DNA from 2 places in the Fictibacillus sp. 7GRE50 genome. Region 2 is predicted to be linked to the other one. Evidence: a T-box and tRNA genes for the amino acid it is inferred to sense, from the RefSeq annotation. Region 2 holds a T-box; the other holds one or more tRNA genes.
What was found. A T-box is a leader RNA that pairs with one kind of tRNA and senses whether it is charged. The one in region 2 lies ahead of alaS (alanine--tRNA ligase), so its partner is inferred to be a tRNA-Ala.

Region 1 (15,125 bases), on a different contig from region 2:
TCATGAGCTTCTGATCGAAAATGAGAAGGCTGATGTCGTGACTCAACGGACCGGATCACATACTCTGCAGCATCCATTCTATTCGTATGAACCATGTTGCCGAATGTCTCGTATCCTTTGTTCAAGTCGGCATAAAGAGGGACTGTACCTTCCATTAAAAACTTTAATTCTTGCAACGTTTTGTTCGTAAGGTTCAAATCTCCTACACAGATTTTATCCGTATTCATTTCTTGAAGTTCCAACGCAGCAAGTGCAGGTGATACATGTCTGTGATTCTCAATTGTAGGAAGCCCTAAATGAAGAGGGCCGCGTAATTGTTCATCACCTTGAATAAATCCCATCGTCTTGATTCCATACCGATGAAACAGAGCATTTCTCTCATAAAGAGATTGCTTAGAGATACCTGTAAACGGTTTTGGATAAAAGTTGTGCCAAGCCTCTGTTTGATTCGGTTGAAGTCCCTCATCCATCAACTTCTTAAGCTCTTCTTCGTCAATGGTACTTGCGTTCAGGCCAACTTTCAGGTGGTGAGACAGCCAAGCGATCTGCTTGGCTGTAAACCCATAATCCACCCTGATACCCGAAATGCCCCAGTCTGTTAAAGAAGGTAGTTCATTAAAAGATAAACCCAACCGCTCTAGAGAAGCCGGTGAAACATCAGCCATTACTTCCATATGAAACTTTTGAGCCGTTTTCCCTAACCATTTAACTTGTTTAACGTAATCCACGTCCTTCTCTTCAGGAATATGAAGAGATGTAAAGATGTATTGAAAGCCACTTTTAGCTGCTTTCTCCATCCAGTTTTTATTAAACGTGTCTGATTCACTCAGGTAAATTGAAATACCATAACACAAAATGTTCACTCCTGATTCGTTAGATGTCTTTTGCCATACTCTCTTTAAATCCAAACGTCCATGTGAATAAAAACCCGAAGAAATAAGCAATTACTAAACCTACTAGATAGAGAACCATTTCGTTTGCATTTACAAGGAACACGAGTGGAATGCCTGACACACCGATGGCAACAGTGGCTATCTTAAAGAAGGCTTGAAACGCTCCACCAACTGCTGCTCCTAGACATGCTGTCAAGAACGGTCGCCCGAGCGGAAGGGTAACACCAAAGATTAATGGCTCACCAATTCCGAGCATACCAACAGGTAATCCACCTTTAATAACTTTACGAAGACGCTGATTCTTTGTCTTAAAGTAGATAGCAAAGGCAGCACCAACTTGCCCTGCTCCACCCATCGCTAGAATCGGCAATAGCGGATCATCACCGATCGTATTAATAAGCTCCATGTGTACTGGTGTTAACCCTTGATGCAATCCTGTTACGACCAATGGAAGGAATGTTCCTGCTAAGATAAGTCCAGAGAAAATACCGCCTACATCAAGAATATTTAATAGTCCTTTTGTGATAACATCTGAAAGAAAACCACCAACTGGCTGCAGGACATAAAGTGTTGCAAAGCCTGTAATCAGTAACGCTAAAGTTGGCGTAACAATAATATCAATAGCTGCTGGAACAAATTTACGAATTCTCTTTTCTAAAAAGACGATAAATATGGCAGCTAACATAACTCCTATTAAACCACCACGACCAACAACTAATGGATCACCAAAAAGTGTAATATTAGCTAGGTTCGGATTGATGATTAAGATTCCGGCAGCTCCTCCAAGTGCAGGGGTGCCTCCAAATTCTTTTGCTGTGTTGATACCAACGAATACGGCCAAGTAAGCAAACAATCCTCCACCGATAACACCCATCATCTGCATGAATGATGTGTCTTTATCTGCGCCATAGTTAATTGCCGCATTCGTGATTCCCATAATTAAACCAGAAGCAACAATAGCAGGAATCAGCGGAATAAAGATACTAGCGATCTTGCGTAAAAACTGTTTGAAAGGTGTTGCATTCTTCTTGTTGATGGCATCCTTATTCATCCGGGCCAACTGTTCGAGGTCCATAGGATCCGTCTCATCAACAGATTGAATATTCATACCTGTTTCTTCGCTCATCGCAAGCGTGACGCGATTAACGATGCCAGGACCAACAATGATCTGCAATGTATCATCTTCAACGACACCCAGCACACCATCTACTTCTTTAAGACCTTTTAGATCTGCCTTTGAAGGATCGTGTAGATTAACCCGAATTCTCGTCATACAGTGCATCAACGATTGGATGTTTGAAGAACCTCCAAGTTTTTCGATGATACCATGAGCCATTTGCTGCTCTTTCCCCATGCTTCTTCCCCCTTTTAGTAAACGCTTTCATTTTTATATAAAACGCTTTTTATCAGCGTTTCATATCGATCATAAATTTGTAGCGATCGCCTCGATACACCGAATGAACGAGCTCAAGTGGCCTTCCTGTCGTTAAATAAGTCTGTCTCTTAATAAGAAGAACGGCTGCGCCTTTTGTAATCTCGAGTATCTCGCTTTCTGCTTCACGCGAAATGGACGCTTCTAAACTTTGTGTCGCGTAATCTATTACAAAGCCTGCATTCTCAACTTCAGAATACAAAGAACCTTCTTTTATATGTGATTCGTTTAATTCAAGAAGATCAACGGGAACATAAGTAGTCTCAAACGCCATCGGAATGTCATTTGCAAGGCGAACACGTTTAATCTCATAAATTTCTTGACCCTCTTCGATCTCAAGCGCTTTTGCTAATCTGTTTTCAGCGGTCGTTTTTTGGAAAGATATGAGTCTAGATGCGGGTTTATAGCCCCGTGATTTCATGTCTTCTGTAAAGCTTGTAAGGCCTAGAAGCTTCTGCTCTATTTTCTTTGCAGAAACAAACGTACCTTTTCCTTTTCGGCGGGTTAAATAGCCATCATTCACAAGATTATTGATAGCCTGCCGGACTGTCATGCGGCTTACTTCATAGTTTAGAGAAAATTCTCTTTCAGAAGGTATCATGGTTTCAGCTTCCCATTCACCCTTATCAATCTTTTGTTTGATCGCTTCTTCGATCTGAAAGTAAAGTGGCATTGGTGATGTTTTATCAATCATAAAAATACTTAACTCTCCTCTTCTAAAAGACTCCTTGCACCTTTGTCGGCTAACACAGTAACGTTAGGATGATGATTAAGAACTGTCGCAGGTATATCGGAATTCATGATACCTTGAAATAGCGCTCTTACTGCCCTCGCTTTTTTTTCGCCAGCAGCAAGAAGCAGGATTTCTTTACTCTCTAGTATCGTGCCGATGCCCATCGTAATCGCTTTTCGCGGCTGTTTCTCATGTGTAAAATATTTAGCGTTCGCCCTTAATGTCGACTCTGTTAACTTCACTACATGCGTGCGCGAACTAAAATCTGTACCCGGTTCATTAAAACCGATATGTCCGTTCTCTCCGATACCGAGCACCTGAAGATCGATACCACCCAGTTGTTTGATCACTTCTTCATAGCGCTTGCATTCATTTTCAAGATCTACGGCGTTACCATCTGGGAGATGAGTTTGATTCTTATGGATTCCGATATGGTCGAAAAAGTTTTGTTGCATGTATTCATGGTAAGCTCTGGAACCGACATATTCGTCAAGGTTAACCGTGTACACTTGTGAATAGGACTGCTTATACTCTTTACTATATTTTGAAAGGTGTCGGTACATGCCTAAAGGTGTCTTCCCCGTAGCAAGACCAAGTACAATTTTTTCTGAACTTTTTATTTTCGAAAACACATATTCAGCTGCCATTCTACTAAGCTCTTCTTCATCGGAAACCTTGATCAATCTCAAACTCGTTCCCCCTTTCGATGATACACAAGCTCGCCTCGACAAAATGTCATAAGTACATCGCTGTCCTCCGTCAACACCGTAATATCGGCATCTTTACCAACCGAGAGACTTCCTTTCCGCTCAAAGATCCGCAGCTCTTTTGCAGCATTCTCACTCGTCATCTTCACAATATCCGACCAAGAGCACTGTGTATAATCCATCATATTTTTAACAGCAACATTCATCGGTAAGATACTTCCTGCTAGTGTTCCGTCAATTAATCTAGCTTCATTACCTGTTACAGTTACTTGCTGGCCACCAAGTGTGTAGGATCCTTCTCCTAAACCTTTGGCTCTCATTGAATCCGTAATTAAGACCGTGCGTTCTGCACCAGTAGAATGGTAGGCTAGTAGAATCATCTCAGGACTAGCATGAACGCCATCCGCGATCATCTCAACCATCAATTCTTGCTGTAAGAGAGCAGCACCAGCAACACCTGGATCTCTGTGATGTATTCCGCGCATGCCGTTAAATAAATGGGTAACATGAGAAATACCTGCTTCAATCCCACCTTTTACTTCTACAAAAGAACTGTCACTATGACCGATCGAAGCGATCACATCTTGTGAAGATAAGTACTTTGTAAGTTCAAGTCCACCATCCATTTCAGGTGCTAAAGTGACGAGTTTTATTTGATCCTCAGCACTTTCTTGAAATTTTGTAAATAAATGTACGTCAGGCTCCTGAATAAAAGACGTAGGCTGTGCACCTGCACGTTTTGGAGAAATAAAAGGTCCTTCTAAATGGATACCCAGCATTTCAGCGGCTGGACTTCGAGATTTTTTTATGAAGTTTGCAGCAACATTCAGTGCGTTATGAATAACAGATGTCTCTTCAGTCATCGTTGTTGCTAAAAAGGATGTCGTTCCTTCTGCTGGGAGATGTTTTGCAACAATCTCAAGTGCTTCTTCCGTACCGTCCATACAATCTGCTCCAGCAGCACCATGAATATGAATATCGATCATGCCAGGAATGATGATACAGTCTTGAGGCATGGTATACCTTATTACATCTTCATCTGGTGAAAAGGGGGTTGGAGTACCAACATAGTGAATCTTATCGTTCTTGATCCACACATATCCATTTTTAATGAGCTTTCCTTCTTCGTTAATCAAGTTCCCAACTAGTAAAATATCAGGTTTCATGTCCACTCCCCTTTATCACTTTATGCCTAGCCTATCATTCTTATGACTAGTTGTCTATACCAGTCAGAAAATTCAAATAAAAAAGCTAAGGCTAAAGAAAACGCCTTAGCTCTCAAATACGATTAATATAGTAAATATTTTTTTCGTAAATCTTTAAACTCTTCCAGTTCTTGATCATACCGAGAAACAATTTCATCTACAGTTCGCCCTGTCTCAATATATTCTCGAACCCATCCGTTTCCGGTTAATAGATCGAAGAAAGAGATCCCTCTACTATCTTCTGCCCTAAATTCAAAATCATTTGGGTAAAGATCATGAATGCTTTTAACAAGAGTGATTCCAGTAAGAACAGGCTGGAATAACTTTTCATCCTTAACATGAATCTCAACTCCGTGAGATAGCTTCCCTGCATGTTTTGATGAAGCAGGTGTAAACGAGGCTGCTCTAAATGTAACACCAGGCAGAGCTTCTTTATTTAATTTCTCAGCTAGTTGATCTCCATTAATAAATGGAGCACCGATCAATTCAAACGGCTTAGTCGTTCCACGACCTTCTGAAACGTTCGTGCCTTCGATCAGTGCACTTCCAGGATATACAAGTGCCGTATCTTTTGTAGGCATATTAGGTGAAGGCAACACCCATTCGAGTCCACTATCTTCATAGCTCCAAGATCTCTTCCACCCCTTCATCTCTACTACTTTTAAATCCGCATCAATATCAAACTCTTTGTTAAATAATTTAGCTAGTTCTCCTACAGTCATACCATGCCTAAGCGGAATGGGATAAAGGCCAACAAATGAAGAGTAGGCAGGATCTAATACAGGTCCTTCTACTTCTTTACCTCCTAATGGATTCGGACGATCGAGTACCACAAATGGAATATTGTTCTCTTTGGCTGCTTCCATCGCATAAGCCATCGTGTAAATATACGTATAGAAACGCGTGCCTACATCTTGTATATCGAACACTAAAACATCGATTCCTTCAAGCATCTCAGGAGTTGGCTTTTTCGTTGCTCCATATAAGCTGTAGACTGGAAGACCTGTTTTTGGATCAATGTAGAATTCAACATATTCTCCAGCTTGAGCGCTTCCTCGAACTCCGTGTTCAGGTCCGTACAATGCTTTTAACTCTACATCTGGATGATTGTATAAAACATCAACGATACTGTTCAAGTTGCGGTCTACTCCAGTCGGGTTCGTGATTAAACCGACCTTCTTACCCTTTAATACCCTCATATCATGATTCAACAATTGCTCTAGTCCTGTCTTAAACTTTTTCTTATGATCGAAACCTTTCTGGTTCGTAGCTTGAGCACCTGGCAATATAAAAGAAAACAACATCAATATCGTTAAAAAAATTCCCCATTTTCTCATAGTCTATTTCCCCCTATTAGTAGCTTTCGCCATGACCAAACGGATATAGAATCTGTTCTAAACCATCTTCATAGATCGTAACAGGCAGCTTACCTGAAGGGTTGTTCAATCCAAAAATAGTTTCTGCTGCCGCCCTAAAGCTAGCATCTCTGAAGCTGTATTGTGCAAGATAAGCTGAAACTTCAGGAAACGCCATAATATCATATGGATTTCTTATTCCCACAGCTGCTGTTTTACCAGGTGCTGTATCAATAACTTGATTCACCATCTGCATTTGTGGAGATGATGGTAGTCGACCAGATACGGTAGACGTATAAGTTCCGAGTACAACGAGATCCGCATCTTTTACTTTTTGCAGTTGTTCAGCATTTAAAGGTTTATCTGCTTTAATTAACTCTACTGAAGAGTGGTGAGCAGCTAACGCTTGTTGAAGGTTTTCAATATAGGTATTGCCAATAACAACTACAGAATTGACTTCGTTTTTGTTAACAGGTAAAAGGTTTTCGTCCTTTACAAGTGTTATTGATTTTCTTGCTACCTCATTCTCTAAAGCCTTATGCTCTTGGTTGCCAACAACTTCTTCTGCGTGTCCAATTTTCTCTTCTATTGGTGTTTCGCTTACTTGTTTGTAAATCCCGCGATTCGCTTTTAAAGTCAATAGGCGTTCAACCGATTGATTCAACCTTTTTTCTGTAATTTCACCATTATCTACTGCTTCATAAAGTCCATTTGCAACTTCTTCTAACCCCACTGGCATTAGTACGATGTCTGTTCCAGCATTTACTGCACGAACAGCAGTATCAACTGGACCAAAATGATCTACTATGGCTTTCATATTGAGTGCATCTGTAGAAATAACGCCTTTAAAGCCCATTTCTTTTCGCACCAAATTCGTTAATACTTCATAGGACAATGTAGCTGGAAGATTGATTTCTGTTCCATCTTTTTTAGAAATAACAGTTGTTGGATCAATCTTAGGAAATGTAACATGAGCTGTTAATATGGCATCTATATTGTTATTGATCGCTTGCTGAAAAGGATATAGCTCAACTTCTAGGAGTCTTTCCTTTTCATGAGGAACAGAAGGCAGACCTAAATGAGAATCTACTGCTGTGTCTCCATGACCAGGGAAATGTTTAGCCGTAGCAGCCATTCCTGAATCTTGCAATCCTTTAATATATGCAGTTCCTAAGTCAGCAACAAGTTGTGGATCTTCGCCGAATGAACGAACACCGATAACAGGATTATCAGGATTATTATTTACATCTAAAGCTGGCGCTAGATTCATGTTGATTCCTAGCGAATGAAGCTCTGATCCAATGGCATGTCCGACAGATTCCGCCATCTCCGTTGATCTTGTGGCACCAAGCGCCATATTTCCTGGGAAATCGGTACCGCTCTGCAAACGTGTCACAATTCCACCTTCTTGGTCGATTGAAACCAATAAACCATAATCTTCATTTGCTTTTTTATATTCATCCACTAATCTAACTGTCTGCTCTGTTGTTACTACATTTTCTCTAAATAGAATAACGCCACCGAGGTGATATTTTTTTACAAGTTCTCTAATCTCATCGTTCATTTCCGTTACAGGTTGCCCTTTCCAATTTCGGAAATCTGGCATTAACATCTGGCCAACCTTTTCTTTTACTGTCATAGACTTTATCGCTTTTTTGATCACGTCATATTTTTGGTTTTTTTGTTTTATAAATTCTGCCTTCCCGTTTTTAACGTGTATTCCGATTTTGTCGAACGACTTACCATCTGTAACTATGATGATTGTTGAACCATTCTTACCATTTAAGCTTACAAGGCCCTCACTGTTTACAGAGGCAACTCTTTTATTAAGTGATTTCCATATTAAATGATTTGTCGCTTCGACATATGTTCCATCTTTACTTGTTATCAATGCTGCTAAATCTACTGTATCGCCGTTAATATGCTTACTTAGTTGCGGCATATTTTGAGCGATCATTAATCCTTCATTTCTTTTATGTTTGGCTGAAACACCTTCAGCCTTCCCAATTCCAGCAAACATAGGAACGATCAATAGGGCGATCAAAAGAACATACCGAATGTTTATTGATTTTTTCACATTACTAACCTCCTTAAAATTTGGTAGCGCTTTCTTTCTTTGTCACTTTTCGGTAGAAAAAAAGCGGTTCCTGTCGTAAGAGTACAAAACAGAACTTAAGTCCTTTAAACTACTAGGCCTAGTTGTCTATACCAGTATTAATAAAAATACTTTTAAGGTAAAAAAGACTTATATCTTTTGAGAAAGTGTCATTTAGAGGAGAGTTAGGTATGACTAAAATTTTTGATAAATCATAACTGTTATATATTTTAATTATTATTTGATGTTAAGAACGAGGGTATGCAGATTTATCCAAAAAGGACTTGCTCCACTTTCAGAATAATTATATACTTTTCTATGTCAGTATTAATCGGGGGCTTAGCTCAGCTGGGAGAGCGTTTGGCTGGCAGCCAAAAGGTCAGCGGTTCGATCCCGCTAGTCTCCACCATATACATATAAATTCAAACGAATCACTAATCCCTTGAGAGAGCTCAAGGGGTTTTTCTATTCAGAACAAAAAAGTATCATGCTCTTATACGCCATGATACTTTTTTGGAGACTATTCTTGTTTATTATTTTTATTTCTTGGATCTTGTTCTTCAGCAAATTCAGTTGCATAACGAAAACCTGGTCTAAACCTTCTTTGTTGTCTCCCGTTTCTCTCTTTATTCTTTGAAGGCATGTGTTTTAATAAGTATTGATGAACAAAAACTTCTGTAGCGGTGATAATACCCGCTGCGATTACACTTCCCCACGCAATCTGCATGTACCCATTTAACAGAATCGAACCGAAAATCCAAACCACCATATACGCTAGAATAAACTCTGCCATCAACGTGTTGTTCTTTCCTATTCTAGGCAGAAGAATACGGTCCGCTACAATATATGTGATTGCAGTTGTTGTAACCGCAAAAGAAACGATATCACTGATCGAAGCGTCAAAGAACAGATCGAGTCCGATCCAAAATGCGATCAGGCACACAAGAAATTTCATAATAATGACTTTTACTTGATCCATAATAAAAAACCTCCTTAATCTGTTCCTAGTTTGCAACAAATAGTGGAGGTTCATACTTCTTGAACTGAATTGTGTTTGCCTCGAATATTTTATTCAGATACCGCTGGGATCATCGGTTCTTTTTCTTTTTTCTGAGTAAAGCTTGTTTTTTTATCGAACAAGCTAACAATAATAAATACAGCCGAAGACATAGGTAAAGCATAGAAAAGAGGGTCTATATGCGTCCATGGATAAGGAAATATTGCTGGTTTTCCAAACCATGCTTGTGATAACCCGATAGCAGCAGATTCTTTAAGGTGCATGAATAAGAAACCGATGATACTTACTGTAAACCCAACGATCATACTTGCTGTAGCTGCGGTCTTCGTAGCTCTTTTCCAATAAAGTGCTCCTATCAGAGCTGGCATGAATCCGGCAGCACATATACCAAACCAAAAGGCTGTTGCTTGAGCGATGATTCCCGCTGGAAGCAAGTAAGCTAATATAACAGCAGCGATTACCCCAATGAGCACGCCGATTCTTGAAGGATTGAGCTTCGATCCAAATAAGGATTGAATACCAAGAGTTTTTAAAATATCTTGGCCAAAAGCTGTTGCTTGAACATGAATGAGTGAACTAACTGTAGAGATTGTGGCAGATAATAAAGTGAGTGTAAACAGATAGATAAACCATTCAGGCATGATTTGGTTAATGAAGATAGGGATGATAAGATCGACGTTTCCTTTTGCGGCTGTTAAAGCGATCTCACCTGTTTTTTCATAAAAATAAAGATTGCTTAACGGGCCGATCACGAATGCTGCACCTGTCATAAAAAAGATAAAAACACCTCCGACTAATACAGAACGATAAAGTGCTCGATCATCTTTTACAGTCATGCATCTCATCGCAAGTTGAGGCTGTGCTAGAACTCCTATTCCTACTCCCATGATAATGGTACTTACAATAGTCCACCAAAGAGGTGATCCGAATTCAGGCATACTTGTCCAGCCTTGATGACCTTGATCGATAAGAGCTTGAGGCACAAGATCCTTCATTGCGGTTAATCCATTATGCCCCTCCATAATGCCTCCTACTGCTTGGTAGGTGACGAATAAGAAGATAGCCATCCCAATCAACATGACAACCGCACCAAACGCATCGGTATACATGACCGCCTTAATTCCACCTGTTACTACATAGATCCCAATGATTGCAGCTAGCAGAATAAGAGCGAGATTAAAGTTCATCGAAAGAGATTCTTGAAGAAATCTTCCTCCTCCGATCAAAACAATACTCGTATAGGCTGGCATTAAAATAAATATCATAGCTCCTGAAAAAACAGTGATAAATTTTGAATCATATCTTTTTCCTAGCAGTGTAGGAAACGTTGTAGCGTTTAGATCTAGTGACAACTTTCTAATCTTGGTTCCGAAAATGGCAAAAGCGACAAATATACCTAGTACGATGTTAAGAAACGCTAGCCATAACAAGCTAAATCCATGAGCCGCTGAGACGCCACCAAAACCGACAATGGCCGACGTACTGATAAAAGTAGCTCCGTAAGACAATGCCATGATCGCTGGGTGAATGTTTCGACCGCCTACTAAATAATCTGACTCTGTTACCGTCTTTTTATATCCATAATAAGCCAGCCAAGACATGATACCCATATATACGATAAGAATCGGAATGAGGACTGCAAAATTCATTTTGAGTCATTACCTCCTCTGTTCCACATGATTCCCCCAAAGACAACACACCCTAATGCCGAAACAACAGTAGCCACCCATACAAATGCGATAAGTCCATCTTCCATTCCAAGCATAAATATAATCCCCTCCAATGAAAAAATGTGAACACCAAATATAATGAATGCGCTTACATAAAATATGTAAAAAAATAAACTCGCCTATTGCCTCCTCACACCGACGTATTATATGACTTCTTTTTATCCACAGAATCCCCTTTAAGGTTCACGTTTTTTTATAGGAAAATGCACTTTGTAATATTTATGAAATATTTCTGTAATATTAGTGAAACCATTTCAGGACTTCTCTCGTCTAATAAATAACAAGACAATGAGGAGGACATAACATTGAAATTCAAAAAACGTACGGTCATCTTTACAGCAACAGCATTACTAACAATCGGGGTATTAAATGATAGCGATTTTGAGAGCAAAGTAAAAGCAACAGAACAAAATACTCCTATTAAACAGGAGGTTGTCACTCCTACACAAACCGATAAAGTAGTTACACTAAAACTAAATCAAAATGATGTTGAAAAAAATGAAAAACGGGTAGCAGCATCGAAAGTGAACGTTCCTGTTCAAACGCAAAATGAAGAAGCCGTCCAAAAACATGTTGAAAAAGAAAAAGTAGAACAGCCAAAGATTTCCGAAATGCCGAAAGAAAGTAAAACTCAAACAACAAAACCTGAACCAAAGCCTGCTGTTCAGCCACAAACAAAAAATGTGGAGGAAAAACCTAAAGTAGAAGAGCAAGCACAAGCGAAGATGCCTGAAACTAAAATTATTGGTGGTTACACATATGTTAGCTTAATGGATGATACACATGAGAACTTAAAAGATCTCGTAGCCATCGCAAAGAAACATGATGCTACTCTTTATGCGATTGAATACAGCGACAGTTTTTTGATGTTTGATAGTTCTACCGATCAAATGATTATGAGTTTTAGCACGGGTATTAATATGACTTCTATCGAAAACATAGATGTACTATACGATATGCATCCTACGATTAAGGAACAGATTCAAGAAGTTATTAAAACTGGGAAAGAGATTCAAGTCAAAACTGGTGAATTTGAGAGCTACCATATTTCAAAAGTTGATGGAAAAATTAGAGTATCGTTTTAAAGTCATAGAAAAAAAGCCCTGTTACGGGCTTTTTTTATTTCTTCTTTATCTCTTTTAAAGCGACTACTTTAAGCGCCATCAGCTCATCATCTGTAACTTTTTCGAGCAGCTTCTCATATACAGCTTGCTTTTCGTCTTCATTCAAGCCTTTACTTACCTTCTCTCTAATGGAAGCTAGTTCTTGAATGGTGTATCTCTCAGAGATGAATTGAACAGCATCATTCTTTGTAGTAAATGGCAACTTCTGCTTTGGAGGCTTCCCTGTTTCTATGTACTTTCTAATCTCTGGGTCTTCTAGAAGTTTCGTGATCTCATCTTCATTGGACTTTAATTCTTTTGTGATTTCTACCATTGCTTTTTCAGAAGCGTAATCCATCGTCAAGATGTACAGAATTACACCAGATGTGATAAAAAACATTAATACTACACTTAACCACCATTTGATCACTTCATCACCCGCTATATAATGAGATAATTCATTCATAACACAACTTACAAAGTTTGGAAAGGAAATGGTATGATTTTTTATAATTCATACATAGACTTTACACGCGTTATATTCCCTTATGCTATCATTTAATTTAGAATGGTTAATCTTAGCAACTTTTGGAGGAGTGTTATGTCCCGTCTAACCAATCATTTAGTTGTCATCTCTTTTGACTGTCTTTCTTCCCTTGATTTTCCTATCTTAGAGCAGCTTCCGCATTTTAAGGAATTATTGGATCAAGGGTCCCATTGCAAAAAAGTAGAGACAATCTATCCTTCTGTAACGTATCCCTGTCATACCTCGATTGTTACAGGAAGGTATCCAAAAAACCACGGAATCGTAAATAATACGTTAACACAGCCAGGCAAAGCTTCGCCTGATTGGTATTGGCACAGAAAACATATTAAAGGAACTACTTTATATGATGAAGCTAAAAAAGCAGGTATGACTACCGGTGCTCTCCTTTGGCCAGTGACTGCAAGAGCGAACATCGATTACAACATGCCCGAAATTTTTGCGAACCGTAAGTGGCACCACCAGATTCCTGTTTCTCTCTTAAACGGAAGTAAAAGATATCAACTTGATATGAACCGTCGATTCGGACATCTGCGTAGTGGTTTGAACCAGCCTGAGCTTGATGATTTTGTTTTAGAGTCCACGATACATACGATTAAGAATAAAAAACCTGAGCTATTGCTTGTTCATTTTGTGGATCTTGATTCACAGAGGCACTATCATGGCTTTTCTTCTGATGAAGCAATGGATGCGATAAAAAGACATGACAACAGACTTGGCAAAATTATCGAATCCTTACAGGAAGCTGGTATATATGAAGAAACGACGATCGCCGTATTAGGAGATCATAGCGCACTTGATGAGAGCCAAGCTATTAAACTGAATGTACTATTAAAAGAACATGGATTGATAGACACTGATTCAAAAGGGGCTATACAAAATTGGAAAGCCTATTGCAAAAGTTGTGATGGATCAGCATATATTTACCTGAAGGATTCATCTGATCTACAAACAAAGGAGGTAGTGAAAAAACTGCTGGACCACTTATTGATTGATGAAAGAAATGGTATTGAAAAGATCTACAGTCAAGAACAAGCGGCTGCAACCGGTGCTGATGATCAATGTGCGTTTATGGTAGAAGCTAGACGAGGTTTTTATTTTAACGAAGAACATCAAGGCTCTTTTCTAAACAACATTACAGATCAAGATGTGAGGGAAAAACGGTTCACGCATGCTTGTCATGGTTATTCTCCTGAAAAAGAAGACTACACTACTATCCTGTTATTAGCAGGTAAAGGGATACAAAGAAATGTTGTTGTTCCTTCCATGCATTTAATTGATGAAGGGCCGACGTTTGCTAAACTATTAGGTCTAGATTTAGGAAAAACGGATGGTAAAGTCGTACAAGAGTTTTTAAACATCTAGTTTTTAACTAAATTCTAGTATAGAGAGGACAAAACCTATGAAACGGTTTACGAAAGAAGAGAATAGCTGGATGTATTATGATTGGGCAAACTCAGCGTATTCAATTATTATCTCAACAGCTGTATTTCCTTTGTTCTTTAAAGCAGCTGCCACAAATGCAGGAGTCAGCTCTTCAGATTCAACCGCTTATTTGGGTTATACGATCGCGATTGCTACGTTCATATTAGCGATGCTTAGCCCCGTACTAGGAACAATTGCTGATTATAAAGGATTAAAGAAGCGATTCTTCACTTTCTTTTTCGCACTTGGTCTTATTTCTACCGCATCATTAGCTTTTATTCCAAGTGATCAATGGCTCTTATTATTAATTTTTTATACATTAACTGCAATCGGCTCTAGCGGATCTAATGTCTTTTATGATGCTTTTATAACCGATGTAACAACAGAAGAAAGAATGAACAGAGTGTCATCAAGAGGATTTGGATTAGGATACATCGGGAGCACGATTCCTTTTTTGATCAGTATCGCGATTATCGTGTTGGCACAAAATGAAGTTCTGCCGATCTCAACTACTCTAGCTAGCAAGATTGCATTTTTGATCACTGCGATATGGTGGGGGATATTTACGATTCCTATGCTGAAGAACGTTTATCAGAAGTACGGTATCGAACGAGAGCCGAAACCTTTGATCAACAGCTTTAAACGTTTAGGTAAAACAATGAAAGAAATAAGAAAGTATCGGGCTCTATTTTTATTTCTGCTCGCCTATTTCTTTTATATCGATGGCGTCGGGACCATCATAACGATGTCCACCGCTTATGGTTCAGATCTTGGAATCAGTTCTACTAACCTTTTAATCATCCTTTTTGTAACACAGGTGGTCGCTGCCCCTTTTGCCATTCTATACGGAAGGTTAGCAGAAAGATTTACAGGTAAGAAGATGCT
Region 2 (15,125 bases):
TATAAAAGGGACATTGATCTCTACTGTTTATCATCAAACAGAGAGTCTCTATACAGTCGCCAGAATAAGGGTGAAAGAGACGAACGAAAATTATAATGAAAAAGAAGTCATGATAACAGGCATCCTTCCCCCGCTAAGAGAAGATGAACTTTATGTGTTTTATGGAAAATTTAAAGACCACGCGAAATACGGTAAGCAATATGAGGTTGAACTGTTTCAAAAAGAAATGCCTCAATCAAAAGAGGCCATGATTCAATATCTTTCAAGTGATCTGTTTAAAGGAATCGGAAAGAAAACAGCAGAGCATATCGTTGAGGTCATGGGAAATGATGCGATCACAAAGCTTTTAGAATCACCGGAATACATCAGTCAGATTCCAAAGCTAACAGAAGAGCAAGCCCAAAGTTTGCAGAAGTCACTCATGCAGAATCGAGGGTTAGATCAAGTGATGATGGTCGTACAACCCTATGGTATCGGGCCGCAGCTAGCGATGAAGATCTTCCAAACGTATCAAGATGATGCTGTAAAGGTCATCAAGGACGAGCCGTATCGACTGATAGAGGACGTTTCTGGAATTGGGTTTCACCGAGCTGATGAAATCGCAAAAGGAAATGGCATGCAGGTCAACCATCCAAAACGAATTCAAGCTGCCTGTCAGTTCGTGCTTCGTGATCAAGGTACAGACCTAGGCCACTCCTATCTACCGATGGACGAAATGTTAGAAGGCGTTAGAAAGCTTTTAGCCGATGGAAAGAATACGGTTGATGAGATGAGTATTTTTCGAGAGATTCAAGATATGGAGACAGAGCAGAGATTGATCGTAAAAGAGAACGTTGTATATTTGCCGTCTCTCTATTTTGCAGAGCGTGGATTTGCTCAAAAGATGAACCAATTATTACATAGTCAGAAAAACGATTATCACATTGAGGATGCAAAATTGGAGTCTGAACTTTCAGCGCTCGAAAAAAGACTCAACATGACATATGCGAACAGTCAAAAAGAGGCGATTAAAAAGGCTTTAACGTCTTCTTTAATGGTCTTAACAGGAGGACCTGGAACAGGGAAAACGACCGTAATTAAAGGAATCGTTGAACTGTATAGTGAGATCCATGGCGTGAGTTTGAATCCTGATGATTATCGAGGAAAGAAAGAATCCTTTCCCGTTTTACTCGTTGCTCCAACAGGTCGAGCGGCTAAACGTATGACAGAGTCAACAGGGATACCGGCTCACACGATCCATCGCTTGTTAGGATGGAAAGGTGGCGGGACATTCGAAAAAAATGAAGATGAACAGATCGATGGGAAATTACTGATCGTCGATGAAATGTCGATGGTGGATATATGGCTAGCACATTCTTTAGCAAAAGCTCTGCCACCTCACATCCAGATGATTTTTGTTGGGGATGAAGATCAGTTGCCGTCCGTAGGCCCTGGTCAAGTTTTAAAAGATCTTCTGCAAGCAGAGCATGTTCCACAATCTAGGTTAGTGGATATCTATAGACAAGCAGAAGGTTCTTCCATCATTCGGTTAGCTCATGAGATGAAGAATGGAAAAGTCCCGCAAGATCTGCTCGTTCCTCAGAATGACAGACGATTCTTTGCATGTTCAGGTGAACAGGTGTTTCAGGCTATCCTTCAGGTTTGTGAAAATGCGATTAAAAAAGGATATAGCTCTAGGGATATTCAAGTGTTAGCCCCAATGTACAAAGGACCGGTCGGAATTGATCGATTAAATCTGGAACTTCAGCGTCTGTTTAACCCAGAGAAACAAAAACAACGTCAGTTACAGGTTGCAAATGTGTTTTATCGAAAAGGCGATAAGGTGCTTCAGCTCGTCAATCAACCCGAAGATCAGGTTTTCAACGGTGATATCGGTGAAATCGTGGCCGTTATCTATGCAAGAGAAAACACAGATAAAGAAGATCAGATCGTCATCAGTTTTGATGAGATAGAGGTTACGTATAAAAGAAGTGAATTTCATCATTTTACTCACGCTTTTTGCTGTTCGATCCATAAATCGCAGGGCAGTGAGTATCCGATCGTCGTTCTACCTGTCTTAAAAAGCTACTACCGAATGCTAAAGCGGAACTTATTATATACAGCAATAACGAGGAGTATAGAATATCTGATCCTGTGTGGAGAACAAGAAGCGTTTAATTGGGCTGTTGAACGATCCGATGAAACTGAACGGTACTCGGGTCTTAGTTCACGTCTTCAAGAGACCATACTGGAAAAAGATTTAATGAATGATTCCCTTCTAAACGAAACAAACTAGAAATGTTCGAGAGATGTAAGATGTCATCTTGTCGGACATTTCTTTTTTGTTTTTCTAAAAGTCATGATCCCTTTAAATATTGATTTCTGTATATTTTCTACAAATTCAGGACACCCTTGTAAAAGTAAATTTAAAGGAGAGAGAGCAAGTGGAATGTCCGAACTGCAGTAGAAAAGATATTGGTAAAATCGGGGTGAACCAGTATTATTGCTGGAACTGTTTTATTGAGCTTTCCATTGTTAAAGGAAGACTGTCCCTTCATCAGGTGGAAGAAGACGGCTCTCTAACATCACTCGATGATTTATTTGAAGATCAAGATCTGACTTATAGAGAAAGCACATCATAAAAGAAAACAAATCTCTGATGTCGAGGTGATCTAGCATGAGCAGGACGATGAGTTCTCTTTTCGCACTTGGTATTGGAGCGGCAACATATGCGATGAGAAATAAGAGGATGTCAAGAATGTCTAAGATGAACTATAATCTTTCAGATCTTAGTGATCTTTGGACATCACGACGTGTTAAAAAGATCCGTAAAAAGGTCGCAAAAGCCATTTATTAAAGAAAGCATACCCCGTCTCAAATAAAGACGGGGTTTTTTAAGAAAAGGGTGAAGAGATGACAAAAGACATTCGAATGAAGTGGGTTTATAGGCTTGCCCTTTCTTTATTATTGTTTTTATGTTTGTTTCTCTTGATGAAACTTTACCCTCTTTACGAGCCATTATGGAGTGCGATCAAAGGGGTCTTTCTGCCTTTTTTTCTTGCTGCTCTAATTACATATCTACTCCATCCAGTCGTGGAATACGTACATGAAAAAGGATTACCTCGCTTTGTTGCGATCTTAAGTATATACATCCTTTTCTTTGGTGGTATCGGTTTTGCTGCAGTAAAAGGGTTTCCTTACTTCATCGTACAGATGAAGCAGCTGTTAGTTAACGTACCTGTACTTGCTGAGGATTATAAGGAACTATTGTATAAAGTGGACCGTGGAACATCTGCACTTCCGTATTCAGTTCATTCTAAAATAGAAAATTATATCGTGAAAATGGAAAGCAACGCACAGGATGTATTGACCAATGCGATCTTTTCTTTAAGAAAAATTGTAGATTATTTCTTTGTTATCATCGTTGTACCTTTCTTAGTGTTTTATTTTCTAAACGATTTTGAAAAGTTGAAAAAAGCTCTCTGGTATCTGACACCAAGAAAATACCGTTATGAAGGAAAGCACTTAATAAAAGATATTGACCAATCACTTGGAGGATATATCCGAGGACAGTTATTTGTAGGTGCTATACTAGGAGCTGCAGCAATGGTTGCTTTGTGGGTGGTGGGAATGCCGTATCCGATTCTTTTAGGACTGGTGATCGCGATAACGGATATCATCCCTTACTTTGGTCCGATCTTAGGAGCGATCCCCGTCGTGTTGATCGCATTAACAATCTCTTGGAAGATGGTATGGATCACTGTTGGCATCATGCTTGTTTTGCAGTTTATTGAAGGTAACATCCTTGGTCCGTTTATCGTCGGCAAGAATCTGCACATCCATCCTGTATTTATCATTTTTTCATTATTACTTGGGGGAGAACTGGCTGGTGTACCAGGTATGATCTTGGCTGTTCCAATCTTCAGTGTGATTAAAGTCATTATCATTCATATCAGGGAACATCGACTTCAATCATCATCCGATTGACAAGTAAGAATGAATAAACGTATACTAACGCTAGAAGATCAAAAATCGCTGAAAGAGAAAAGTACGTTTCAGTCCTTCCAAAAGAGAGAAACATCCATCGGCTGAAAGATGTTTTAGGAAGAAGCGAAGCAGAAAGCTACTCTGGAGTGCAGAAGGAAAATCTGCCGTTATGCCGCGTTAAGGCTTTAATCAAGGTGATATGCTTATTTTAAAGCGTATAACCAGGGTGGTACCGCGTGAATTCAAACTCTCGTCCCTGTATTTTTTATAGGGATGGGAGTTTTTTTATTGGCTTTTTTCGTTCGAAAGTAGTTGGTTTCCTCTCCAGGTTGCTCGCTTTCCATGGGGCGAACGGTGAGCCTCCTGTCTAGTTATAGTGACTAGTCCCTCAAGGAAGACAAAAAGACATTTAGAAGCAACATTTTGTTCTTCTGGTTAATGAAACGAAATCAACTACTAAAAAAACAACCAAGTTTACGAAATCAGTCTTTATATTTATCTAAAAAAGGAGAATGAAAACGATGAAAAATTTGACTTCAGCTCAAGTTAGACAGATGTTCCTTGATTTTTTCCAAGAAAAAGGCCATGGTGTAGAACCTAGCGCTTCCTTAGTACCTCATGAGGATCCTACACTTTTATGGATCAACAGTGGCGTTGCAACACTGAAAAAATATTTTGACGGCCGCGTGATTCCTGAGAACCCTCGTATCACAAACGCACAAAAATCAATCCGTACGAACGATATTGAGAATGTTGGTATCACAGCAAGGCACCATACGTTCTTTGAGATGTTAGGAAACTTCTCGATCGGTGATTATTTTAAAGTGGAAGCTATTCTTTGGGCATGGGAGTTCTTAACGAGTGAAAAATGGATCGGCTTTGATCCTGAGAAACTTTCTGTAACGATCCACCCAGAAGACGATGAAGCATTTGATATTTGGACAAAACAAGTAGGGTTACCTGAAGAGCGTATCATTCGTTTGGAAGGAAACTTCTGGGATATCGGTGAAGGGCCAAGTGGACCTAACACAGAAATCTTCTATGACCGCGGTGAAGCTTACGGCAACGATCTATCTGATCCTGAACTATATCCAGGTGGGGAGAACGACAGATATCTTGAAGTATGGAACCTGGTGTTCTCTCAGTTCAACCACAACCCGGATGGCACATATACGCCACTTCCTAAGAAGAACATCGATACAGGTATGGGACTTGAGAGAATGGTTTGTGTGATCCAAGACACGAAGACGAACTTTGAAACAGATCTATTCATGCCGATCATTAAAGAAACAGAAAAGCTTTCTGATACGTCTTATGGCTTGAGTACAGAAACCGATACTGCGTTTAAAGTAATCGCTGACCATGTACGTACGGTAAGTTTTGCGATCGGTGATAGTGCTCTACCATCAAATGAGGGAAGAGGGTATATCCTTCGACGTTTGATCCGAAGAGCGATTCGTTTTGCGAAAAAGATCAACATCAACAAGCCGTTCATGTATGAACTCGTTCCAACTGTTGCAGACATCATGGTAGACTTCTACCCGGAAGTAAAAGAAAAAGTTCCGTTCATCCAAAAAGTCATCAAGACGGAAGAAGAGCGTTTTCATGAAACGATCAACGAAGGTCTTGCTATCTTAGAAGATGTTATGGCAAAAGAAAAAGAAGAAGGAAGAAGCGTCATCTCTGGTAAAGACGCATTCAAGCTTTACGATACATTTGGTTTCCCGTTTGAGCTTACACAAGAGTATGCAGCTGAAAACGGAATGGATGTAGATTTAGAAGGCTTCGAAAACGAGATGAAGGCTCAACGTGAACGTGCGCGTGCAGCAAGACAAGAAGTAGACAGCATGCAAGTTCAAGGTGGAATTCTTTCTGACATCACCGTGAAAAGTGAATTCAGAGGTTATGACAGCTTAACAGGAGAAGCGAAAATTTTAGAAGTACTACAAAACGGTGAGCGAGTGGCGATGGTCGCTTCTGGAGAAGAAGCTCAAGTCATCCTAGATGTGACACCATTCTACGCTGAGAGCGGTGGACAGATCGCTGACCAAGGAACGATAAAAGGTAAAGAGCTTTTACTTAGAGTGAAGGATGTTCAAAAAGCACCTAACGGACAAAATCTTCATACCGTAGTTGTTGAAAAAGGTGTTCTTGAAAACAATATAGAAGTTTCTGTCGAGGTTGACCCTGAGATTCGTGCAAAAGTAGTAAAGAACCATACGGCTACTCACCTTCTTCACCAAGCATTAAAAGATGTGCTAGGAACGCACGTAAATCAGGCTGGATCTCTTGTACAAGAAGGTCGTTTGCGTTTTGACTTCACACATTTCGGAAGCATTTCTTCAGAAGAGCTTGAGAAGATCGAAGAGATCGTTAACGAAAAAGTATGGGGTAACATTCCTGTTGAAAAGATGGTTAAGAACATTACCGAAGCAAAAGCGATGGGTGCAATGGCACTATTCGGTGAGAAATACGGTGAAACGGTACGCGTTGTAAAAGTAGGAGACTATAGTCTTGAGCTTTGCGGTGGGTGTCATGTTAATAACACTTCAGAGATCGGTTTGTTTAAGATCGTATCAGAGTCTGGTATCGGTGCAGGAACACGTCGTATTGAAGCTGTTACAGGTGAGAACGCGTACCGCTTGATGAACGGCCAAGTCCAGCTATTAAAAGACACGGCAGCTAAGTTGAAAACAAATCTTAAGGACGTGCCACAGCGTATAGACACATTAAACGAACAAATTCGTGAGTTGCAAAAAGAGAAAGAATCTCTTGCAGCTAAGATTGGAAACATGGAAGCAGGAAGCCTTGTTGATGAGGTTCAAACGATCAACGGAGTTTCTGTCATCGCTAAAAAAGTGAACGGTATGGATATGAATGGTTTGCGTTCGATCGTAGATGACTTAAAGAATAAACTACAAAGTGGAGTTGTTATTCTTGGTGCGGAAAACGGTGGTAAAGTAAATATCGTAGCGGGAGTAACAAAAGATTTAGTGACAAAAGGTTATCATGCGGGTAACCTAGTAAAAGAAGTGGCTGTCCGTTGCGGCGGAGGCGGTGGCGGCCGTCCTGATATGGCTCAAGCTGGAGGTAAAGATCCCGAAAAGCTGCAAGAAGGTATAGATTCTGCAGTTGAATTGATCAAAACCGTTTCCTAAGCTTTCATCTTTCATGTACAATAGAGACAAGAACTAATTTGTCCCTTAAGGGAGATCTTCAGAAAGAGGTGTTCGCCAGTGAGTTCAATGGACAAAACGATGAAGTTTAACTTCAACGAAGAAGATGCTTATAAGACGAATGTAGAAACTGTCCTGTTTTCTGTTTATGACGCCCTGCAGGATAAAGGATACAACCCTATCAATCAGATTGTAGGTTATTTGCTTTCAGGGGATCCGGCTTATATTCCTCGTCATAATGATGCGAGAAGCATGATTAGAAAACTGGAGCGAGATGAGCTTATTGAGGAGCTTGTAAAATCATATCTATCCACTCAAAAAGAAGGAAGTCGTTAATTTGACAAAAACACTCGGACTGGATGTTGGAACGAAGACAATAGGTGTTGCCGTCTCAGATGCATTGGGATGGACAGCACAAGGAGTCGAAACGATCCGACGCCGTCCTAACAAGCCCCAAGAAGACTATGCAAGGATCCAAGAGCTGATTCAGTTGCATGATATCAGTAAGATCGTAGTAGGTCTTCCAAAGAACATGAATGGTACGATCGGTCCCAGCGGAGAAGCTTGTCAAAACTTTGCAAAAGATATTGAAAGTCTGACAGGTCTTTCGGTTATCCTATGGGATGAGAGGCTGACCACCATGGCAGCTGAAAGAACATTGATTTCAGCTGACGTGAGCCGAAAGAAACGAAAACAGGTGATCGATAAGCTAGCAGCTTCGATCATTCTGCAAGGTTATTTGGACAGCCAACAATAAGAAAAGTAGAGGTGAGCCAATTATGGCAAAAGAAGAACGCGAACGCATCGTTATTCCAGACGAGAATGGAGACGAAAATCTATTTGAAGTTCTATTCAAATTTGATGTGGATCAAACTGGAAAATCATACATGGTGACTATTCCTGTAGCTGATTCAGAAGATGATGATACGGATGAAGTAGAAGTTTTCCCTTTCCGTTATGAAGAAAATGGAGAAGAAGACGATCTTGCTCTATTCCCACTTGAGTCAGATGAAGAATGGGACATGATTGAAGAAATGCTAAACACATTTCAAGATGACGAGTACGAAACAGAACAATAGATGAAACAAAACGGAAGTTGGTTTTCTAACCAACTTCTTTTTTTATTCCATTTTACGGCCAATCTCGACAATTTCTGCTAGTAAACGTATAATTAAACAGGTGGAAAGGGGGAAATAACATGTTACATCTCCAGTCATCTGGGAATTACATAAATGAAAATAAAAGTAAAAAGCGTACCAAAACGATAGTTCTATCCATTTTGTTTCTAATTGTTGCTCTAATCATCGCTGTGGCTATAGGTGCATATTATTATTACAATAAAAATATTGGACCGGTCGATTCAGCTAATAATGAAAAAATTACGGTGGAAATTCCAATTGGTTCTTCCTCTTCAAAAATAGGACAAGAGCTTGAAAAAAAAGGGTTGATCAACAACGGTGATTTCTTCAGACTCTACACAAGAGTTAAAGGAGAAGGCAACTTTCAAGCGGGCATTTACGAACTAACTCCTTCCATGAACCTTTCTGAAATTATTTCAGCACTTAAAGACGGAAAGATGTTTAAGAAGCCAGCTCTAACACTTACGATTCCTGAAGGATATAATGTTCCACAGATCGCAAAATTAATCAGTCAGAAAACGGGTTATAGTGAAGCAGATATTATCAAAAAAATGACTGATAAATCTTATCTGAAACAGCTTCAAGACAAGTACCCGATCTTACCTGATGATTTGATGAAGGAGGGACTTTATTACCCTCTAGAAGGATTTTTGTTTCCTGCAACTTATGATTTTGATGTAAAAAAACCGGAGCTAACAGATGTGATTGATAAGATGGTCGAACAATCTTCTGTTGTTTTAACTAAACATGAAACAGAAATAAAGAATAGCGGTTATTCCCTTTTTCAAATCATTACGTTGTCCTCTCTTATAGAAGAAGAATCTCAGCGTGAAGAGGATCGGAAAAAAATTGCAGGTGTTTTTTATAATCGCTTAAGTAAAGATATGAAACTAGACTCCGATCCAACTGTTAAATACGCAAGAAAGAATTTTGATGTGCAAGTCTTATACGAACATTTAAAGTATGATTCAAAGTACAATACGTATCTTTATAAAGGTATTCCGATCGGACCTATCACTTCACCTGGTGAAAAAGCGATTGAAGCTGCATTGAAACCTGTTAAGATGGAGGAGCTGTTCTTTTATGCAAGACCAAACGGCGAAGTCATCTACACAAAAACATTAAGCGAACATAATGCTGTATATAAAAAATACAGAGACGAATGGAAGGTTTGGCAAGAAAAAGACAATAATTAAGCATGTTTCTGAGGATACTAGTAGGTATTCTCTTTTTTTATGCTGTACGATCAACTTGCTAAGAAAGCCTATTAAGAGTGTACGATCTTTAATTCCATAGAAAATACTCATAAAGAAATAGGACTCTCGCCTTCAAATAAAGATTATGTTACAATATACCGGTTAGTGTGAAGGAGGCGTGTTACTTTGGTCTCAAAAGAATTGAACCAATATATCGAAAAAATTATTCCAACGCGCTCTGAACAAGTACTAAAAATGGAGCAATACGCGAAAGAGCATAATGTGCCGATCATGGATCTAACAGGTATGGAGACGCTTTTGTCTTATGTTAGATTAAAAAAACCGAAACGTATATTAGAAGTAGGAACAGCGATTGGATATTCCGCCATCCGAATGGCTCTTGCATGTGAGAATGCTGAAGTTATTAGTATTGAAAGAGATGAAGAACGGTACAATATAGCAAAAGATAATGTCAGATCCTTTCATCTAGAGAGCAGAATTACCTTGTTATTTGGAGATGCGAATGAATTGCAGAGCCAAGTAGAAAACTATGCCCCATATGACTTTATTTTTATAGATGCAGCAAAAGGACAATATCAAAACTTTTTTGATCATTATTCCTCCATGCTGTCTCCTGATGGCATCATCGTCACAGATAATGTTCTCTTTAGAGGGTATGTCGCTGATGAAAGCGGCTTAGAGAGTAGAAGACTTCGTTCTCTAGTAAAAAAAATTAGAAGTTTTAACGAATACATGATGCAGCATCCTGACTATCAGTCTTCAATCTTACCGGTTGGAGATGGAATGATGGTGAGTATTAGAAATTCTTAATGGGACATGCAGTTTGGAGGAGTAATCAAAATGGCACAAAAACCAATAGTAATTGGGGTTGCAGGTGGATCTGGATCAGGTAAGACGACGGTAGCGAAAGAAATTTACAGGCAGTTTGCTAACCAATCCATCTTAATCATAGAGCAAGATGCGTATTACAGAGATCAATCAGAAAAATCGATGGAAGAACGATTGGATACGAACTATGATCATCCTCTTGCTTTCGATAATGATCTGTTAATCCAGCACATTTCTTCACTTCTAAAATACGATTCCATCGAAAAACCAGTGTACGACTATACAGCACATACAAGAAGTGATAAAATTATCCCAGTTGATGCTAAAGATGTCATTATACTGGAAGGTATTTTGATCCTTGAAGACGAACGACTACGTGATTTGATGGACATCAAGCTGTTCGTAGACACGGATGCAGATGTTCGTATTATTAGAAGGATGGTTCGAGATATCCGAGACCGTGGAAGAACACTTGAATCTGTTATCGATCAATATACTGCAGTGGTTCGGCCGATGCATAATCAATTCATAGAGCCAACGAAACGATATGCGGATATCATTATCCCAGAAGGCGGTCAGAATCTTGTAGCGATCGACTTAATGGTAACAAAGATTAAGACGATATTGGAAGACAAAGCATTATTGAAAAAATGAGGAACATCATCCTCATTTTTTCGGTATACAGTGACAAATTTCAGCTTTAAGCCATTTGGCAATCAACTAATGACCCATATTTTATACATACCCTAGCCGAATTATCATATAACGTAACAAGGGTACTGATTATTTAAGGAGTGAAAAAACAATGGCAGACGAGAAAAAACACTATATGACCTTAGAAGGTAAAGAGAAGTTAGAGAACGAACTAGAGTTTCTAAAAACAGAACGAAGAAAAGAAGTTGTTGAACGAATTAAAGTAGCTCGCAGTTTCGGAGACCTTTCTGAGAACTCTGAGTATGATGCAGCAAAGGACGAGCAGGCATTCGTAGAAGCTCGTATCGTTCAATTAGAAAAAATGATTCGTGATTCTGTTATTATTGAAGATAATAAAGACCAATCTGATAACGTTTCCATCGGGAAAACAGTTAAGTTTAAAGAGCTTCCAGACGGTGACGAAGAAACTTACATCATCGTAGGTAGTGCAGAAGCGGATCCGTTTGAAGGGAAAATTTCTAACGATTCTCCGATGGCAAAAAGTCTTCTAGGTAAAAAACCGGGAGATAAGGTTTCTGTTCAAACGCCTGGTGGAGAAATCAGCGTTGTTATATTAGAAGTAAAATAAACGTTTCAACCTATTGGAAGACTTGCAGTAATATGCAAGTCTTCTTTTTTTGCAGCCGTTTAGGATCAAAACGACTGGGTGAGAATAGGTGTAAGGTGGTGAGTGTGTGTTATCGAATAAAAGAACGATGGTAGTAGCACTTTTTTTCCTATTCCTTATCCTTTTTCTCACATATCGGTTAGCTGATATACAGCTGATTTCGACTACTTCCTTTTCCAAGAATAAAGTGAATCTCATACAAGAAAGTGTTGATCAGCGTACACACCGTTTTACGATCAACGATGGAAGAGGTTATTTTCTTGATCGAAATGGTGAGCTGCTCTCAACAGATGTAACAGCTCAGGTCATCGTCTTTCCTAATCTTTACTCAAGTAAATGGCCGATTGATTCTATTGCTGACATACTGGATATACCAACAAGTAACTTTACAAAAAAAATCAGTGATCTAAAGAAACCATCTGCACTCTCTCTTTCAGAAGAAATCAGTATAGAGCAGATGAATGAGATTAATAAACTAGAGGTTCCTGGACTCTACGCTCAGCTTGTTACAAAACGAAATCCAACTCCTTTCGCAAATCATATCATTGGAGCGGTTGGACAAGATCCGGACCTGATCAAAAGAAAGTATGAAGATAAACTAAAAAAAGGCACGGTTACGATAAGCACAAAAACAGGTAAGAACGGCATGCAATATACGTTTGATCCTTTTTTAATTTCGGAAGGAGAAACAGAATATATCTATCATGTGGATCGTCAAGGACATCCGTTGTTTGGACTTGATGTTAAATTCCGTTCGCAATCGAACCCCCTATATCCTCTTCACGTAAAAACGACGCTAGATAAGAAGATGCAGGAAACGGTAGAAAAAGCACTTGATATTCATGGTGTTGAAGAAGGCGGAGCTGTTTTGCTTGATATTGAAACCAATGAACTGTTGGCGATGTCAAGCAGACCCTTATTTTCAAGTAAGACTATCTATAAACATGTAGATCATATGACATCTCAACAAATTCCTGGTTCTGTATTTAAAATTGTGACAGCAGCAGCTGCTATTGAAGAGAATAAGCTGCAAAACGGTAAGATGTATGATTGTAACCTTAACATCTACGGTAAGAGAGATGAAAGGCAGCTAGGTTTGTTAAATATTGAAGACAGCTTTACCCAGAGCTGCAATAGAACGTTTGGAGATCTAGCGAATGAATTGCAAAAAACAGATTCAGACTATATGAAAAAATATGCAGAAAAGTTAGGTCTACTTACGCAAAATGGATGGCAAGGTGAAGTCTATCATCTAGAAGCATTCTCACATTTCTATAAAGAAGAAGCGGGTCAGATCTACAACTCGAAAAAGAAAGTATCTGACTACGAAAGTACTTTGGCGGTATCACAAACTGCCATCGGTCAGCTTGATGTTAAGATCACACCGCTTGCTGTGGCAAATATGATGGCAACGATTGCTAGGGGCGGGGTCAGTTATGAAGTAAAGGCAGCTAAAAGTGTCAATTTTGCTAATGGTACCGAACTGATTAAGTTTGAAGAACACAAGAAAGAAGATGAAAAGTTATCTCCTTATACGATTATGAGACTTCAATCCTTATTGTTAAACGTAGTTAAGAACGAAAAAGGTACAGCACACGCTTTACAGGCACTGCCCTTTCAAGTTGCAGGAAAATCCGGAACCGCCCAAAAAGGAGACGATAAACGGTATAACAATAAATGGTTTGCAGGATACTTTCCGGCGGGTCAACCCCGTTTTGCACTTGTTATCGTAGATTTAAAACACGATACCGTTAATCGCACGATTCCTGTATTTAGGGACATCGCAACTGAAATTATGGAAAAATCAAATTGATGGAAGAGATAATCAAAAAAGAGTAATAGGAAATAGTGTTCCTACACCTCCTCCTCGTGGTAAAATAAAAAAAGTATTTTACTGAGGAGGATATTATGAAACGAAACCAACGTTATGAATCAAGACTAGAAAAACGAAAACAAAATCGTTTTTTAAACATAGCAATCGGGTTAGTTGTTTTGCTGATTGTTGTTGTTGCATTTAATCTTTTCTCAGGCGATGATAACGAAACAGCTTCCACGAACAAATCTAATTCTGAAGAAACAACTAAAAACAACGAATCCAATAACCGTTCAATTGAGATGGAAACGGATGATTCAAAGTCAAAAGCTAATGATGAGGATTCTGAGTCTCAGGATAAAGAAGAATCAGCTGAAGATAAAGACAAAGCAGATGAAGAAGCAACAGAAGAAGAAAAGACAGAATCAGAAACGCCTGAAGGTGGAGGTCCTGAAGGTCCATGGCAACCAATCGGAACTTCACAAACAGAACCTCATACAAAGACGTATGATGATGGTTCACAAGACTGGAACGAGATGGTCCAAGCCCTTTCTTATGCGACCAGCATTCCACAAGATCAGATGACCATTTTTTGGTTAGGAAATGGTGGAGGTCCTGATCTTTCAAAAGGTACCGTACAATCGAAAGCCGATGGTAAAAAATATGATGTTATGCTTCAATGGATTCCTGAAAAAGGATGGCAGCCAACGAGTGTAACTCCAGTTCAATAAAACGAAGAAAAGCAACCTGTTAATATTACAGGTTGTTTTTTTGTTTAACACTCTTTTCAAAAAGATTGTTGCTTTGAACTCCTTGTCACCTTTGACAATTGATTGGAGTGCAAGGTGCGTGCTTACCACCTGAAATACATCTTCCATGGCATGCGACGAGGGAGCTTACTCCGCTAGCATTTAACTTGTAGACGCAAGAGCAAGGAGCATAAAGGAAGGCAGTTTGAAATGTGGAAAGCGAGCTGCTTTCTGGAAATATAAAGAGAATGCGGGATCGAAATGAGAAGGCCCTGTCACTTTGGGTGGCAGTGTCTTTTTGGAGTGTACAAGTTATGAGTTGAAATTTATTTTTATATGATTAAGGGCAAATTTTATGTGATAACCTAAAATTTTTATGTGATGCCTGCTCTTTTTTATGTGATGCCTGCTCTTTTTTATGTGATGTTACTCCATTTTTATAGGATGGTGTATTTTTAGCAGCAGGCCGACCACCATGACTTCCATTTTCCATGCACAAAAGCCAGCTGCAGAGAGCTGGCCATCACCTAACTCCATTCGTAAAGTCGAGATATATCTGTAATTATTGCCAAAAGAAAAAGATTTTTCATTTGAAAATTTTTAGTAATTATGATAATTTGGAACCTGTAAGACTTTAATTCATAGTATATTGATAGGAATTATATAAATTAAAAGGTGAGTGTGAAAAATGGGACGAGAATTTATTGATCTGTTTGATGAGTGGTCTTCCTCTTATGACGAAACGGTTTCAGGAAATGATCAGGAATATAAGGAAGTTTTTCATAAATATGATGAAATATTAGAAACGGTTGTTCAACGTTCAGGAAATGTTGTCTTGGAGTTCGGAGTTGGAACAGGCAACTTAAGCGAGAAATTACTTAAAAGCGGTAAACAAGTGATTGGCATTGAGCCGTCA

Region 1: it has a tRNA-Ala gene. The T-box ahead of alaS (alanine--tRNA ligase) is inferred to sense a tRNA for this amino acid. The anticodon was not compared.

The regions. Positions count from the first base shown of each region.
Region 1 is NZ_JACZDW010000001.1:297,134-312,258, forward strand. Features, by position in the region: gene IHV12_RS01450 (DUF871 domain-containing protein) at 1-854, opposite strand, end outside; gene IHV12_RS01455 (PTS transporter subunit EIIC) at 874-2,247, opposite strand; gene IHV12_RS01460 (GntR family transcriptional regulator) at 2,300-3,019, opposite strand; gene nagB (glucosamine-6-phosphate deaminase) at 3,028-3,747, opposite strand; gene nagA (N-acetylglucosamine-6-phosphate deacetylase) at 3,744-4,931, opposite strand; gene IHV12_RS01475 (exo-beta-N-acetylmuramidase NamZ family protein) at 5,054-6,307, opposite strand; gene nagZ (beta-N-acetylhexosaminidase) at 6,324-8,345, opposite strand; tRNA gene IHV12_RS01485 (tRNA-Ala) at 8,754-8,829, shown strand; gene IHV12_RS01490 (YndM family protein) at 8,941-9,399, opposite strand; gene IHV12_RS01495 (sodium:solute symporter family protein) at 9,489-11,087, opposite strand; gene IHV12_RS23005 (symporter small accessory protein) at 11,084-11,203, opposite strand; gene IHV12_RS01500 (hypothetical protein) at 11,474-12,253, shown strand; gene IHV12_RS01505 (hypothetical protein) at 12,288-12,737, opposite strand; gene IHV12_RS01510 (alkaline phosphatase family protein) at 12,873-14,180, shown strand; gene IHV12_RS01515 (MFS transporter) at 14,218-15,125, shown strand, end outside.
Region 2 is NZ_JACZDW010000004.1:882-16,006, forward strand. Features, by position in the region: gene recD2 (SF1B family DNA helicase RecD2) at 1-2,275, shown strand, start outside; gene IHV12_RS14920 (hypothetical protein) at 2,424-2,621, shown strand; gene IHV12_RS14925 (hypothetical protein) at 2,657-2,836, shown strand; gene IHV12_RS14930 (AI-2E family transporter) at 2,911-3,966, shown strand; T-box leader at 4,006-4,227, shown strand; gene alaS (alanine--tRNA ligase) at 4,488-7,124, shown strand; gene IHV12_RS14940 (IreB family regulatory phosphoprotein) at 7,203-7,478, shown strand; gene ruvX (Holliday junction resolvase RuvX) at 7,480-7,899, shown strand; gene IHV12_RS14950 (DUF1292 domain-containing protein) at 7,922-8,221, shown strand; gene mltG (endolytic transglycosylase MltG) at 8,341-9,477, shown strand; gene IHV12_RS14960 (O-methyltransferase) at 9,664-10,308, shown strand; gene udk (uridine kinase) at 10,339-10,980, shown strand; gene greA (transcription elongation factor GreA) at 11,132-11,608, shown strand; gene IHV12_RS14975 (peptidoglycan D,D-transpeptidase FtsI family protein) at 11,715-13,460, shown strand; gene IHV12_RS14980 (YrrS family protein) at 13,556-14,191, shown strand; gene IHV12_RS14985 (hypothetical protein) at 14,550-14,702, opposite strand; gene IHV12_RS14990 (class I SAM-dependent methyltransferase) at 14,898-15,125, shown strand, end outside.